DNA from 2 places in the Candidatus Corynebacterium faecigallinarum genome. Region 1 is predicted to be linked to the other one. Evidence: riboswitches for the same ligand, from Rfam matches in the RefSeq annotation. Region 1 holds a riboswitch; the other holds the start of a gene.
The links. A riboswitch is a leader RNA that binds a small molecule or an ion and turns the genes downstream of it on or off. The one in region 1 is predicted to bind thiamine pyrophosphate.

Region 1 (7,613 bases):
CGACGACGACGTGCCGATGCTCACCCTGTTCGACTCCATGCACCCGGTGATGGCCTACATCATGGTGTTCGTGATCTTCGCGATGATCTACAACACCGCGATCGGTATGTTCTACGCGCTCGGCACCCGTGTGACCTCGTCTAGGCCGGGCTGGTACGTGCCGGTGTTCCTCGGTCTGTGCGCAGCCGGGTACGGGGTGAGCTTCGTCGGCTTCGACACCCTGATGACCTATGTCTACCCGGTGCTGGGGTACCTGGGTCTGGCGATGGTGGTGCTTTTGGTTGGTTGGTGGATCTTGTCCCGTACGCGTCTCAGTGAGGAGTCCGAGACCCGCGACACAGTTCGTGATCTTGCTGAGAAGCGGGAGGACGGTGACGGCGATCTGAACGCCGAGGAGGAGGCTGCTTTGGACCGTGCCCTGGACGAGTCGGATGCGGACAACGACAAGCTCGAGGAACAGGTCGTCCAGGAAGCCACCGAACGCGACGGCGACCCACAGTAACGACGCCGGTCCGGAAGCGGATCCGGTCTAGAAGGCGGGGGACAGTCCGGCGTCGGACTGGTCACTGATCCGGAAGAGGTGGTCGTTGCAGAACTCACCGACCCCCCACTCAGCGAGCTCACGACCGTAACCGGAGCGTCCGACCCCACCGAAAGGCAGCGCGGCACCGGTCACCGAGGCCTCGTTGACGAAGGTCATACCGTCGTTGAGCTGGGCGGCGACCCGCCGGGCGGCCTCCACATCCGCACCCCACACCGAGCCGGACAGGCCGTAGTCGGAGTTGTTGGCGATCTCCACAGCCTCGTCGGTGTCCTTGGCGGAGTAGACGATGGCCACCGGGCCGAAAACCTCGTTGCAGCCGACGTCGGCGCTCGGGTCGACATCGGTGAGCAGCGCGGGCTGCATGAACGCACCCGGACGGTCCACGGCACCACCGCCGACACGGACGGTGGCCTCGCCGGCGTCGGCGGCGTCCTTGAGTCGCTGGACGATCTCGTCGCGGGCGTCGATCGACGACAACGGTCCGACGTCGGCGTCCGGGTCGTCCCACGCGCCGACGGTCAGCTCGCCGATGCGCTTCTCCAACCCGGAGACGACGTCGTCGTAGAAGTCCTCCAGGACGATCAGCCGCTTCGGCGCATTGCAGGCCTGACCGGTGTTGTACATGCGGATCTTCACGTACTGGTCGAGGACCCAGTCGAGGTTCTCGTTATCGATGATGATGAAGGGGTCGTTGCCGCCGAGCTCGAGCAGGGATTTCTTGTAGTTCTCGCCGGCGGTCTTCGCGACCGCGGCACCGGCGCCCTCGGAACCGGTCAGTGACACCCCGGCGATGCGGGGGTCTGCCACGAAGGCGTCCATCTGGGAGCCGGAGGCGTAGATGTTCTGGAAGACCCCCTGCGGCAGGCCGGCCTCGACGAGGATGTCCTGGCATGCCTGGGAGGACAGCGGGCAGATGGAGGCGTGCTTGAGCACGAGACTGTTTCCCAGCAGCAGGTTCGGGGCGGCCCAGCGGGCGACCTGGTAGTAGGGGAAGTTCCAGGGCATGATGCCCAGCAGCGGCCCGATCGGGTCCTTGCGCACGAACGTCCGCGTGGCGCCCTGCGCGGCGAGTTCCTTGTCGGCGAGCAGCTCATGGGCGTGCTCGGCATACCAGCGGTAGATGTCGGCGACGATGCCGATCTCGGCCTTCGCCCAGGACGTCAGCTTGCCCATCTCGCGGCCGATGTAGGACGCCAGCTCGTCGGCGCGTTCGGTGTAGAGGTCCGCGGCGCGGTTGAGCACGGCGGCGCGTTCCTCGATGGTGGTCTGCCGCCAGTTGTCGTACGCCGTGCTGGCGGTGTCCAGGATGGCGTCGCGGTCGTCGTCATTGATGCGGTTGAATGTCTCTTCGGTGTTTCCGGTGGACGGGTTTGCCAATGCGAAATTGCCCATACACCCCATTGTAACCGTGGTCCGAATCTCTCGCCACCATTTCCTTTTCCATATGCGTGGACACAGGAAATGGATTTACGGGTCAAATGTTCACGATCCACAACAGTGGAGGGCGCACAGTGAGCCATTGACCGTGTTACCGAAATTCGGCATTTCTCCGATACCGACGCCGGCCCCGACGCCACTGCCGTCCGCAGCGTTTTCAGCGTTCTCAGCGTCCGCAGCGTCCCTCATGAGGTCGACGACCATGTCGGCGAATCCTGCGGTCGACCCGGGCGTCGCCGCCCGGACAAGCTCGACACCGAGCGACCGCGCGGTGTCCCGGGCCTCCGTGTCGAGGTCCCAGAGGACCTCGACGTGGTCCGACACGAAGCCGACCGGGCAGAGGACCACGGGACGCGCGTTGCCGGACGCGGCCCTCGCCTCCAGGTGGTCACAGATGTCGGGATCGAGCCACGGGATCGAGGGCGGGCCGGACCGGGACTGCCACACCACGGTGGGCTCCGTGGTGGCCCCCGCCCCGGCAACGGCGTCAGCACCGAAGGAGCTGGCCTGGAGGATCAACCGCGCACTGTCGCGGACCTGCCTCGAGTAGAGCTGACCACCGACCCCGGGCGGACCTGCCTCGGCATCCGCACTGAGCGGTACGGAGTGGGCGGTGAAGATGAGTTCGGCGCCGTCGCGGTCAGCCGCAGTGGGAAGGGTGGCCCGTGCGGCATCCACCGCGTCGGCGAACTCGGTGATGAAGCGTGGATGGTCGTGGAACTGGCCCAGACGCGTCATCCGGGGCGGGACACTCCCCCGCTCGGTGACAGCTCGTCGGGCCCGTGCGATGTCCTCGTGGTACTGCCGGCACCCGGAGTACCCGCCCCAGGCGGACGTCGCGAACACAGCGGTGTTGCGGACCCCGTCCCGGGCCATGGCCTCGGCGGTGTCCTCGATGAACGGGTGCCAGTTCCGGTTGCCGAAGTACACCGGGATGTCCAGTCCCCGGCGTTCGAGTGCGCTGCGGATGGTGGTGATCATCTCGCGGTTCAGGTCGTTCAACGGGCTACGCCCGCCCAGGGCGAAGTAGTGTTCGCCGACCACCTCGAGCCTTTCCCTAGGGATACCGCGACCCCGGGTGACGTTCTCGAGGAAGGGGACGACGTCCTCCGATTTCTCCGGCCCGCCGAAGGACAGGAGCAGCAGCGAATCAAAGGACAGTTGTGTGTCGGTGCTCAAAGTGCGCAAGAACATCACGCTTTCATGGTGGATATACGCCCACTCAGGGACGCGGCTTGATAAGAGTCAGACTCGCGTCGATACTACATTAGCTAACCTCGTTAGCGATAATATTAGCGATTTACCTCGTCAGTTCAATGCCAGCTCGTGACGCAGCGCCTCCCGGACCGCGGTGAACCTGAAGCGGTGGTCGGCACGACCGAGCTTGTCGCAGAGAACATGCTGGTCCGCCAGGGCCAGCTCCTCGGCCCCTTCCCGACCGAGGAGCACCTGTGGTCCCAGGGTCGGCACCGGGAGAGCGAGCGGGACCCGCAGTGTCTGCAGGTCCGCGAGGACGGCGGCGAAGTCCGCCTGGGTGATCTCCTCCGGGGCCACCGCATTCACCGGCCCCGACATATCAGGGTCGACGACGGCGCGGTGGTAGATGTCCACCAGATCATCCACCGCCACCCAGGGGAAGTGCTGCTCCCCACTACCGAGCGGGCCGCCTCCGATGCGGGACGAGGCTCCCAGGAGTGTCAGCAGTGGTGAGCCTCCGGTCAGCACCAGACCGGTGCGGATGTTCGCTACCCGGAGACCGGCGTCGCGGGCCGGCTGACAGTCCTCCTCCCAGTCGGAGACGACCTCGGCGAGGAAGCCGGCGCCCGGTGCGGACTCTTCGGTGACTGCTTCCGGGCGGTCCGCCCCGTAGTAGCCGACGGCAGAGGCACAGATGAACGTCGTGAGACCGGGGGTCTCGGCGGCAAGCTCGGCGAGCCTGCGCGTCGGACCGACGCGGGACTCACACACAGCGTCACGGTGACTGTCGGTGAAACGTCCGGCGATGGGCGCACCGGCCAGGTGCACCACGGCGTCCACCCCGTCGAGGAGATCGGACGCCGGCGACTCCGGATCCCAGACCCGGCCACCCGGCCTCTCACTCCGCGACAGGGGAATCACGGTGTGCCCCGCGGTCTGCAGCATCGCCACCAGCTGGGTTCCGACGGTTCCACTGGGCCCGGTGACGGCGACGGTCAGCGGCGTACCGTCCCACTGCCGCATCTCCTCCAGTCGACGAAGGTCGGCGGTGAGCTGACGGTCACGGTAACTCGTGATCCTCGACAGCAGTGCATCCGGCGCATTGGTGGTGATGGTGTCGGTGACCGTGCAGGACAACTCGCCGTTCGGAGCGATCTCGTGCTGGTGGCGCCAGGTGACGAGGGTGTTCAGGGCCGTCCGCGGCGTGGACTCCAGGACGTCCGTGAACCTGCGTCCGTCCTCGAACTCCCCGGCCTGGTGCCGGGCACGCCAGGCGACGCCGCCCGGGAGCCGGAAGGTGGTGGTGCCGTCGCGGAGACTGTCCGCTTCACCGGTGACCGTCATCCTGGCGATACCGGGCGTCAGCCTGACCACGGCACCCGGGCGGGTGTGCCAGTCCCAGGCGGTGTCGGCGGAGACCGGGAGGTAGGTGTGGTGGAAGAATGGCTGCGGTCGCAGGAATGACATTCTTCCGATGCTACGAAAATTTCAGTCCGCGTGAATTTAAAACGGTTAATTCCGGACCGGTACTGTCACCGAAATAATGGCCCGATAGCCATATGTTCGCACCGTCATTCTTCCGGTGCAGTGCCGCGTCTAGTACACTGTTCACGCTGGACGGTGCCCCTACGTGACGAGATGACGATGCAGACCGACTACTGGTACGACGGGCGCGACCCCAACGTGGAGCTTCTCGAGGCCCTGCGTCGGTTCCGGGGCGCCGACCATGACATGCGTCAACGGATGTGCGGTCGGATGCGACTCAACTCCACCGACCTGGAGGCCATCCGGCTGATCTCCGCGGCCGAGCGCGCTGGGGCCGTCTTCACTGCTCGTGACCTGTCTTCGGCCCTGCAGATCTCGACGGCGGCGACCGCGAAGCTGCTCAACCGGCTCACCGGTTCCGGCCATGTCGTGCGCACCGGCCACCCCAGTGACCGGCGGTCGGTGACGTTGACGGTGACGGACCTCTCCCGGGACGAGATGTCCGATGCGCTAGGCCCGATGCACGACAGGATGATGCAGGTGGCCCGGCAGGTGTCTCCGTCCGCCCGGCGCGAGATCATCGACTTCCTGGACGCGATGGTCGATGTCTTCACCGAGGAGACCGAGGAGAGCGCAGACACGGACGAGCCGGAAAGTCATTTCCCGTAGACTAGCTAACCCGGTGAGCTATACGAAGCGTTGGTGATGACGAAGAACCAGCGTGGCAGTCTCGCCGGTGCGGTCTTTCACTCGGACCACGGCAGTGTCTACACGTCCGGGGCATTTCAGGACACCTGTCGCCGCCTGGGGCTGCGCCAGTCGATGGGCGCGATCGGTACCAGCGCGGACAACGCGCTGGCCGAGTCGTTCAATGCCGCACTCAAGCGCGAGGTCCTCCAGGACGCGAAGACCTTCACCAACCAGCTGGTGTGCCGTCGGGACGTGTTCCGGTGGTGTATCCGCTACAACACCGTCCGTCGGCATTCGTGGTGCGGGTATCTCACACCACAGGCGTTTGAGTCGCAGTCGTCCGGTAAGCTCCGACTCGTATCTTGACTACATCCCCGTGTCCACCATCAGGGGTTCGGGCCCCAGGGCCCCTACATGTTGTGCCACACCGATCCCGCCCCGCCGGCAGCTACGCACTCTGAATCACGAAGAGCCGGTTTTGATGTGTCCTCACTGCCGTGGTAGGCATGAGGCGTCCACACGGGTGCCCCACGAGGGGCTGAGACCGGACTGTGATCGTCCGGGACCGTCGAACCTGATCCGGTTGATACCGACGTAGGAAGTGAGGAGCGTAGCTGTGTCTACCCCGTCTGCCCCGTCCACCCCTGTCCAGCAGCACCCCGCGCACCGTTGCGGATGGATCGAAGACCACGGCATCCGGGTCCCGGTCACCGAGATCCACCAGGAGAACTCCCCGGACGGCGGCCCCAACCCGCCACTGCAGGTCTACCGGACCGCCGGGCCGGGCAGCGTCCCGGAAGAAGGCCTGGCCCCCTGGCGTGAAGAATGGATCCGGGCACGTGGAGACACCCGTATCGGGCGTTTCCGTGAACGACAGTTGATCGACGACGGCCGGGCCGCCGTCCGCCGTGGCGCACCGTCCCAGCAGTGGCAGGGACGACGTCCTGAACCCCGTCATGCTGAACCGGGCCGCACGGTGACGCAGATGCACTACGCGCGTCGGGGTGTCGTCACCCCGGAAATGCGGTTCGTGGCCCTGCGGGAGAACTGCGACGTGGAACTGGTGCGCAGCGAAGTCGCCGCCGGTCGCGCGATCATCCCGCTGAACATCAACCACCCGGAATCCGAGCCGATGATCATCGGTCGGGAGTTCCTGGTGAAGATCAACGCCAACATCGGAAACTCGGCGGTGACCAGCTCGATCAGTGAGGAGGTGTCGAAGCTGGAATGGGCCGCCACCTGGGGCGCCGACACACTGATGGACCTGTCCACCGGCAACGACATCCACACCACCCGGGAATGGATCATCCGCAATTCGCCCATCCCCATCGGCACCGTCCCGATCTACCAGGCACTGGAGAAGGTCGACGGCAACGCAGAGGCACTGACCTGGGATATCTACCGCGACACGGTGATCGAACAGTGCGAGCAGGGCGTGGACTACATGACCGTGCACGCCGGGGTCCTGCTGCGCTACATCCCGCTGACCGCCGACCGGGTCACCGGAATGGTGTCGCGCGGGGGATCGATCATGGCGGGCTGGTGCCTGGCGCACCACGAGGAGAACTTCCTCTACACACACTTCGACGAGCTCTGTGAGATCTTCGCCGCCTACGACGTCGCCTTCTCACTCGGCGACGGTCTGCGCCCCGGATCGATCGCGGACGCGAATGACGCCGCACAGTTCGCCGAACTCGACACCCTCGCCGAACTGACCCACAGGGCGTGGGAGTACGACGTGCAGGTCATGGTGGAGGGTCCCGGTCACATCCCGCTCCACCAGATCCGCGAGAACGTCGAACGTCAGCAGGAGCTGTGCGACGGGGCGCCGTTCTACACGCTCGGACCGCTGGTCACCGACATTGCGCCGGGATACGACCACATCACCTCGGCCATCGGGGCGGCCGAGATCGCCCGCCACGGTACCGCCATGCTCTGTTACGTCACCCCCAAGGAACACCTCGGCCTGCCGAACCGGGACGACGTGAAGACCGGTGTCATCACCTACAAGATCGCCGCACACGCCGCCGACGTGGCCAAGGGGCATCCAGGAGCCACAGCACGCGACGACGCCCTGTCCAAGGCCCGGTTCGAGTTCCGGTGGCGTGACCAGTTCGCCCTCGGGTTGGACCCGGTCACCGCGCAGGACTTCCACGACGAGACACTTCCCGCTGAACCGGCGAAGACGGCGCACTTCTGTTCGATGTGCGGGCCGAAGTTCTGTTCGATGCGTATCTCACAGGACATCCGGGACACCTAC
Region 2 (7,613 bases), on a different contig from region 1:
GCAGGCGCCCGTCGGCTTCCTCGAACAGGTCGGGGCCGCTCGTGCCGTCACCCCTGTCACTGTTGCTTTCGCTGCCACTGCCACTGCAACTGCCACCGTCGCTGCCGTTGAGTTCCGTCGCTGCCTCCTTGATCAGCGCGACGGGCAGCTTCGTCCACCACGCGAAGTCTCGTAGGTCAGCGGGGCCATGACTGTGCAGGTAGCGTCGCAGCAGTGCCGCGGCCGCTGCGGTGCGGTCGCCGTTGAAGCGTGACTCCAGGTCGGTGCCGTCCGGCAGCCAGGTGTCGGACGCGACGATCACCTGGTCGCCCTGCCGGAACGGGCCGTAGACCGCGGTGCCGTGCAGCATCATGTCGCGGATCAGCAGGTAGCGCATCGACTGGTTGCCGGGCAGACCGCAGGCGATGAACTGCTCGTCGAGCTCGGCTCGGGTCAGCCCGCCCGGGTGCTCGTCGAGGACGTCATGGGCGCGGGCGATGTCGGAGTCGGTCAGCCCGTCGCGCTCCAGCCGACGCCGGGACTCCCTGCGCTGCTGCCTCGAGCACAGTTCGGTGACCCAGCGGGCGTCTTCGGCGGCCAGGGCGAAGACGGTGGAGCGCATGGGGTAGCCGCGGACGATCGCCCCGCGGTCGAAGGCATCCGTGACCTGCTGTGCGGCATCCTTCTGATCCGTCTGTTTCCGATCTCTGAGGCGTAGCGCGATCGAGCTGATCACCCCGCCGAGCTCCTGGCCCTGCATCGGACCCATGGCGGTGAGGACCTCTTGTGGGCTGGTGGCGGTGGGGGAGACGAGACCCTGGGCGAGCAGGCGCGCCTCGACGAGCAGTGGGTTGACCATGGTGCCCAAGGATAGGGGAGTGCTGAGTCCCCTGACCGGGACCTACCATCCGGGACCCTCAGCCCGACTCCGCCCCCGGCCGCCGTGATCGAAATGTGCATGCCCAGGGGTACGGGTCAGGGGTCGGGAGCGTACCCCTGGGCGTGGTTATCTCCGGCTGAAGAGCACCATCGCCACGGTGCGCAGCGCCAGCAGAAACCCGCAGAACAGCACCACATAACCCATCGCCGCATGCCAGGTCAGCTTGTCGACCAGCACCGGCCCTCCGTCACCGAAGGCGATGAGCATCACCCCGCCCAGCACACAGAAGCCGGCGACCAACGCCACGGTGAACTGCTGCAGCAGCCCGGTGAGGTACGCCCGGTCGTCGGGGTTGCGGAACATCCGCATGCTCAGCGACAGCCGGCCGTCCTGCAGGTCACCGACGATCCCGCTGACCTTGCGCGGCAACTCCTGCAGCATAGGCAGTGACTCCAGCATCAGCCCTGACGCAGCGTCCTTCACACTCGAGGGGTGCGCCTGCTCCTTGATCAGCGCCGTACCCTGCTCCCGCGCGGTCTCCACCAGCGGATAGTCCGGCAGGATCAGCCGCAGCGTGCCCTCCATCTCCCCGAGACTGCGCAGCGCCGAGGCGATGTTCTCCGGTACGACGAGCCGGTGGTTGTTCACCAGTGTGGTCAGCTGACCGAACAGTGCCATGCCCTCACCCTTGCCGACCCCGCCCCGGTAACGAGCCAGGAGAACAGACACATCACGCTGCAGGGTGCGGACGTCCAGACCGTCCGGACGGTCCAGCAGACTCAGCAGCGCATCGGTGAGGATCCGGGAATCACCCCGCTCGATCGCGGCGAAGACCATGGTCAGGTGCCGACGGTCGGTCGTGTCGAGGTGCCCCACGGCCCCGAAGTCCAGCATCCCCAGCCCGACCTCACGCTGCTCCACCGTCTCCGAGGAGATGTGCACCGGTCCGACGGTGCGCTGCCAGGAGTCCTCCCAGACCGCACCGTCCATCACCAGGACATTGCCCGGGTGTGGGTCGGCCTGGAACACCCCGTACTCCAGGATCTGACGCATCACCGACACCATCAGCGCATCACCGAGCCCACGACGCTGCCCGGTGGAGTAGTCGTCAAGGTCCACGCTGCCGAGCGGGGTGCCGTCCAACTCGCCCATCACGAGCAGACGTTCGGAGCTGTACTCGTCGTACACCTGCGGCATGAGCACCTTCGTGGAACGCAGCGGTTCGGCCAGTTCGCGCATGTTCGCCGCCTCGCGCCGGTAGTCCAGCTCCTCGGCCAGGGTGCTGGTGAAGGACGCTGCGAGCCGACGGATGCCCATCTCCCGGCCCCAGTCGGTGCGGAACTCCAGCCAGTCGCAGATCCGCATCACGATGTCGGTGTCGTTGAGCACCACCTCGCGGGTACCGGGACGCTGCACCTTCAGGACCACCCGGGTGCCGTCGTCCAGCGTGGCACGGTGCACCTGGGCGACGGACGCCGCAGCCATCGGCTCGCGCTCGACCGTGGCGAAGACGGTCTCCGGGTCGGCGCCGAGGGACTCGGCCATGGCCGGGCCGATACGCTCCCACGGTTCCGGCGACGCCCCGGTCTGCAACGACGAGAGCTCCTTGATGAACTCCGGCGGCAGGACGGAGTCCCGGGTCGACAGGTTCTGACCCAGCTTGACGAAGGTGGTGCCGGATTCCTCCAGGGCCTCGCGGAATGCCTTGGCCGCCTCGGTCATGCTCGGCTTACGGGCGGTGAGGCCCTTGCGTACGAAGATGGCCATGACCTGTCGGTACCGACGGTTGCGGGCACGTTGCCGGCCGATGCGGGAGCCCCCGGAGCGACCGGAACGTCCTGCCGACCCGCCGGGGGAGAACCCGGCACCAGTGGGGACGACCAGCTCCATCACCGTCAGCAGGGCCGCACCGAAGCCGAGCATCCACATCAGGGCGATCAGCCCGAGGATGATCGCCGGACCGGGGGAGACGTCACGCCCGCCACCGGTGGTGAAGAACTGTTCCACGGCCAGCGCGACCAGCCCACCGGTGGACAGTGCGACCAGCAGGGCGACGAGGATCGACCGCGGCCAACCGACGGGAACCCCCAGTACCCGGCGCATCACATTGGCCAGCAGCCAGGTGACGCCGGCCAGCGCGACGGCACCGACGACGAGCCCGCCGAGGACACCCAGGATCATCAGGACGATCTGCATAATCCCACCGTACAGCGGGGGGTGGACAGCAATTGTCGTGCTACCCTCGCGGACGACACGGGGTGCCGTGGTTGGTCGGGGAATACCCGGCGGGCACGGCTGAGACCACACCCGTTGAACCTGAACCAGTTCGTACTGGCGGAGGGATTGTCCGGCATCACCGGTGTGTGTCGTGGGCTGTACCCCATGAGTCGTGCAGCGCCCGTAGCAGCAGCACACCCGATGCCCCTTCCGCTTGTGACCTCTTTTGAAAGGCATGAGCATGACCCAGAACAAGACCGAGAGTCTGACCCAGCAGCTTCCCCTGTCCGAGCAGACCGTCCTGGTCACCGGCGGAGCCCGCGGCCTCGGCGCCGCCATCACCGAGGCCTTTCTCCGCGAGGGCGCGACGGTGATCGTGAACTACCACTCCAGTGCGGACGCCGCGGCCGCCATCGTCGCCGAGCACCCCGGCAAAGCCCTGGCCGTGCACGCCGACGTGCGGGACCGCGAGCAGGTCGAGGGGATCTTCGCCGCCGTCGCCGCCGCCGGGCTGGGACCGGTGACCACCGTGGTCAACAACGCCCTGGTGGACTTCTCCTTCAACGGCGACGCCCGCGACAAGGCCGCCGAGATCCCCTACAGTTCCTTCACCGCACAGTTCGACGGTGCGGTCCGTGGCTCACTCAACGTCATCCAGTCGGCGTTGGACGACTTCCGCGCCGCCGGGTCCGGACGCGTGGTCAACATCGGCACGAACCTCTTCCAGTACCCGGTGGTGCCCTACCACGACTACACCGCCGCCAAGGCCGCGCTACTGTCTCTGACCAGGACCTTCGCCGATGATCTGGGCCCGGACGCGATCACGGTGAACATGGTCTCCGGTGGTCTGCTGCGCACCACCGACGCTTCGGCGGCCACCCCGGAGGAGGTCTTCGACGGCATTGCGTCCGGCACCCCACTGCGCGAGGTCACCACCCCGGAGCAGTTCGCCGACAGCGTACTGTTCTTCGCCTCCCCGTGGGCGCGTGCGGTGACCGGCCAGAACCTGGTCGTCGACGGCGGACTGGTGAAGGACTGATGCCTGAATGACGGATGTACAGATGCACCTCAACCTCTTCGCCTACGGCTGCGGACACCATTCGGCGGCGTGGCGGGCGCCCGGTGACAGCACCGGTGAACCCGCCACCCGGCTCGGCGACATCACCTGGTGGGAGTCGCTGGCCCAGACAGCCGAACGCGGCCTGTTCGACGCCTTCTTCCTCGCCGACGGCCAGGCGCACAGCCCCGTCCCCGGCCCCGGCTGGTTCCTGGAACCGCTGACCACACTCACCGCCATCGCCCGCGCGACCAGCCACATCGGCGTGGTGTCCACCGTCTCCTCGACGTTCTGGACGCCCTTCCACGCCGCCCGTGTCAGCGCCAGCCTGGACCACATCTCCGGTGGTCGCGCCGGGATCAACGTGGTGACCTCCATGACCGACGCCGAGGCCCGCAACCACGGCATGGACGCTTTGCCGGGCCATGCCGAGCGCTACGCCCGGGCCGACGAGTTCATCGACGCGGTCACCGCCCTCTGGGACTCCTGGCCCGACGCCACCGACCGCTCATCAGCCCAGGTCATCGACCACCATGGCCGGTTCTTCGACGTCGACGGTCCGCTGAACATCCCCTCCACCCCGCAGGGGCGTCCGGTGCTGTTCCAGGCCGGGGCGTCCGAACCAGGCCGTGACCTCGCCGCACGCCACGCCGAGGGGATCTACGCGGTGGCGTGGGATCTGGAGTCCGCAGCGTCCTACCGCTCCGACGTACGCGCGCGTGCCGCGAAGGTAGGACGCGACCCTGACGAGCTCATCGTCATGCCGGGGCTGGTCACCTTCGTCGGACGCACCGAGCAGGAGGCCCGCGACAAGCAGCGGGCGCTCAATGAGTTGCTGCCGGTGGAGGATTCGCTGGCGCAGCTGTCCTTCTTCGTCGGGCAGGACACCACCACCGCGGCCTGGGAGTTGGATGCCCCGGTGCCGGAGCTGCCGCCGCTGGAGGAGTTCACCGGCCCGGCCGGACGCTACGGCACGATCCTGCGGATCATCGAGACGACCCCAGGTATCACCGTGCGTGACCTGCTGGGATTCTTGGCTGCTGGTGGTGGTCATGCCACATTCGTGGGCACTCCGGAGCAGATCGCCGACGAGATGCAGCGGTGGGTCACCGGCGGTGGTGCCGACGGGTTCAACCTCATGCCGCCGACCTTGCCGGGTGGTGTGGAGGACTTCGTGGAGCTGGTGGTGCCGGTGCTGCAGGAGCGTGGGTTGTTCAGGACGTCCTACCCGGCGACGACGCTCCGCGGGAACCTGGGCGGGAACCTGGCCGGTTAAAGGCTGCCGAGGGCGCCGTGGCGTCCCCACACGAACCAGAGGATCGGCCCGAGGATGGGGAAGGCGAAGGCGATCAGCACCCAGACCACCTTGCCGCCGCCACTGATCTGGCGGTGCTTGATGATCTCCACCAGGGCGACAACGAACATGACCAGCCAGGCGAGGACCGCGGCTGCCATGAGGAGGACGACGATTACTTCAGGACCCATGGTGCTCACAGTAGTGGAGGAATCGTCCGAGGGAATCAGACCTCGGTATGACCCGGTATGGCCCCGGTGTGCGAGGCAGGTGTCCACCGATCAGTGCGTTCGGTGGCCGGCCGCGCGTACCCTGGGTAGTGCAACTGCACAAGACGACAGTGAGGTGAGAACCGGTATGACTGAGACAGCACCTGACGTCACTCCCGATCCCGAGAAGGATCGCGACCCGAATCAGGACCCGAACCGCGACCAGGTGAACACGCCCTCCGACCTGCCCCAGCAGGGCCCTGCCAGCGAGGACGAGAAGATCGACGAGCAGGGCGAAGAGACCTTCCCCGCCAGTGATCCGCCCGGCAACTACTGACACACCACGGGCCCAGATCTACACCGGGACCAACGACTCAACCCCTGAACTGCCACGGCATGTGGCTGCTCAGGGGTTGAGTTCTGTGCGGTGCGCGTCCTACCGCAACTGTCAGCGTCCTACAGCGACCGTGACATCCGGTCGGCGACCCAGTTCGAACCCTTCAGGTTCGGGTGGATCATCATGTTGTAGTGCGGGGTGGTGGTGTCGATGATGCCGGAGATGAAGCGCTGGTTGTCCGGCGCGCAGGTTCCACGGTTGGCGGTTTCGGCCTTCAGGTCCACGAAGTTGATGTTGTTGCGGGTCGCGGCCTCGGCCTGCATGCTGCGCACCCAGCGCTCGACGTCGGAGAGCACCGGCACCGGCAGGCCGGCGGGCAGGTTCGGCACCACGTTGAGGAAGCAGAACATGCCGTTGGAGGTGATCGACATCTGCCCGGCGAAGACGATCTTCGCGTTCGGGGCGTAGGCGCGGACCTTGTTCACCGCGGCACGGGTGTCGGCGAGGAAGCGGTTGCGGACATCACCGGGGTTCAGGATGTCCGCACCGTTGTCGGTGCCGTTGGGGCCGTGGTTGTTCATGCCGTAGTTCAGGACGACGGTGCGGGTGCCGGCGTGGATGTCACCGGCGCGGTGGGCGGCGTCGACCCGGGAGATGGCGCGCTTGGAGGTCAGCCCGGAGCAGGACCAGTTGTTGACCGGCACACCGTGGCGCTTGCTGAGCTGCCTCGGCCAGGAGTTCGGCGCCTGCAGGCAGCCGGACTGCCGCGGGTAGTTGTCGGGGACGAAGCCGTCGACGTTGCGGAAGGTGTTGTAGTACTGGTCCGGGTTGGCGGCGTAGGAGTCTCCGATGACCACGACGTTGCCGTTCGGGGCGGCGGTGGCGGGCTGTGCGGCGACGGTGATGCCGAGGCCCACCGAGGCGGCGGTCAGCAGGGAGAGCACCCCGCGGGCGACCTTGCTGTTACGGAGGCGGGCGGTGCGCCGGTGTGCGCCGGTGGCGCGGTGCGTATTCACGAAACATGTCCTCTCGAAAAGCGTCCGGTGGGACGCTGCGTCTACACGTCAGTCTAAGGGGTAAGACCGTTGCGGGAACAAGATCGTTACTTTTGCGTGATGTAACAGGCGTGCTCGGCTGGTATGTGCTGGTACGCCCTGGGCGAATGGGGGTGGACGTGGGAGAATGACAGTCATGGAACATAGCCCCACTGAGTTCAGGTGGCATTCGGAGAACGGTGCGTCGGCCCCGGCGGAGATCGTCGAGGTGGATGATTCGATGACCGCGGACAAGGCGTTGGGGATGCTGCGTCGTGGCACGGGGTTGTTGTGGTGCGGTGACTTCCACAATGCCCGCCAGTTGATGGCCGCCGTGGACCGCCGGTTGTCGAAGGCGGCAGGACGCTCCGGACGCTCCGGGGGTCGTCCTCGCGGGAAGGGTACCGGCCGCGGTGACCAGGGTGGACGCGGCGGCCGTGGTGGTGCAGGACGGGGCAATCAGTCCGCAGGGGCAGTACCGGACGCCCGGACCCTGTTCCTGAACCAGCGCGCTGACCGGGCGACGCGGGCGGCGACCCTCGGGAACATCCTGGTGGCCCTCGGCCCGGGGTGGACGCTGGATCTGCGCCGTGCACCGGATGTCGC

Region 2: it holds a riboswitch for thiamine pyrophosphate, as region 1 does, so the genes downstream of both, ACTXPP_RS13465 (3-oxoacyl-ACP reductase) here and thiC (phosphomethylpyrimidine synthase ThiC) in region 1, are expected to answer to the same signal.

What each region holds. Positions count from the first base shown of each region.
Region 1 is NZ_JBQQOC010000038.1:278-7,890, reverse strand. Features, by position in the region: gene ACTXPP_RS13245 (YkvI family membrane protein) at 1-502, shown strand, start outside; gene ACTXPP_RS13240 (NAD-dependent succinate-semialdehyde dehydrogenase) at 530-1,936, opposite strand; gene ACTXPP_RS13235 (ferrochelatase) at 2,027-3,175, opposite strand; gene ACTXPP_RS13230 (TIGR01777 family oxidoreductase) at 3,290-4,645, opposite strand; gene ACTXPP_RS13225 (MarR family winged helix-turn-helix transcriptional regulator) at 4,799-5,332, shown strand; partial or broken gene ACTXPP_RS13220 (transposase) at 5,357-5,719, shown strand; TPP riboswitch at 5,863-5,971, shown strand; gene thiC (phosphomethylpyrimidine synthase ThiC) at 5,970-7,613, shown strand, end outside.
Region 2 is NZ_JBQQOC010000042.1:3,093-10,705, forward strand. Features, by position in the region: gene ACTXPP_RS13455 (DNA glycosylase AlkZ-like family protein) at 1-838, opposite strand, end outside; gene ACTXPP_RS13460 (ABC1 kinase family protein) at 986-3,055, opposite strand; TPP riboswitch at 3,104-3,220, shown strand; gene ACTXPP_RS13465 (3-oxoacyl-ACP reductase) at 3,318-4,115, shown strand; gene ACTXPP_RS13470 (LLM class flavin-dependent oxidoreductase) at 4,123-5,409, shown strand; gene ACTXPP_RS13475 (PLDc N-terminal domain-containing protein) at 5,406-5,618, opposite strand; gene ACTXPP_RS13480 (hypothetical protein) at 5,785-5,973, shown strand; gene ACTXPP_RS13485 (SGNH/GDSL hydrolase family protein) at 6,093-6,989, opposite strand; gene ACTXPP_RS13490 (methyltransferase) at 7,165-7,613, shown strand, end outside.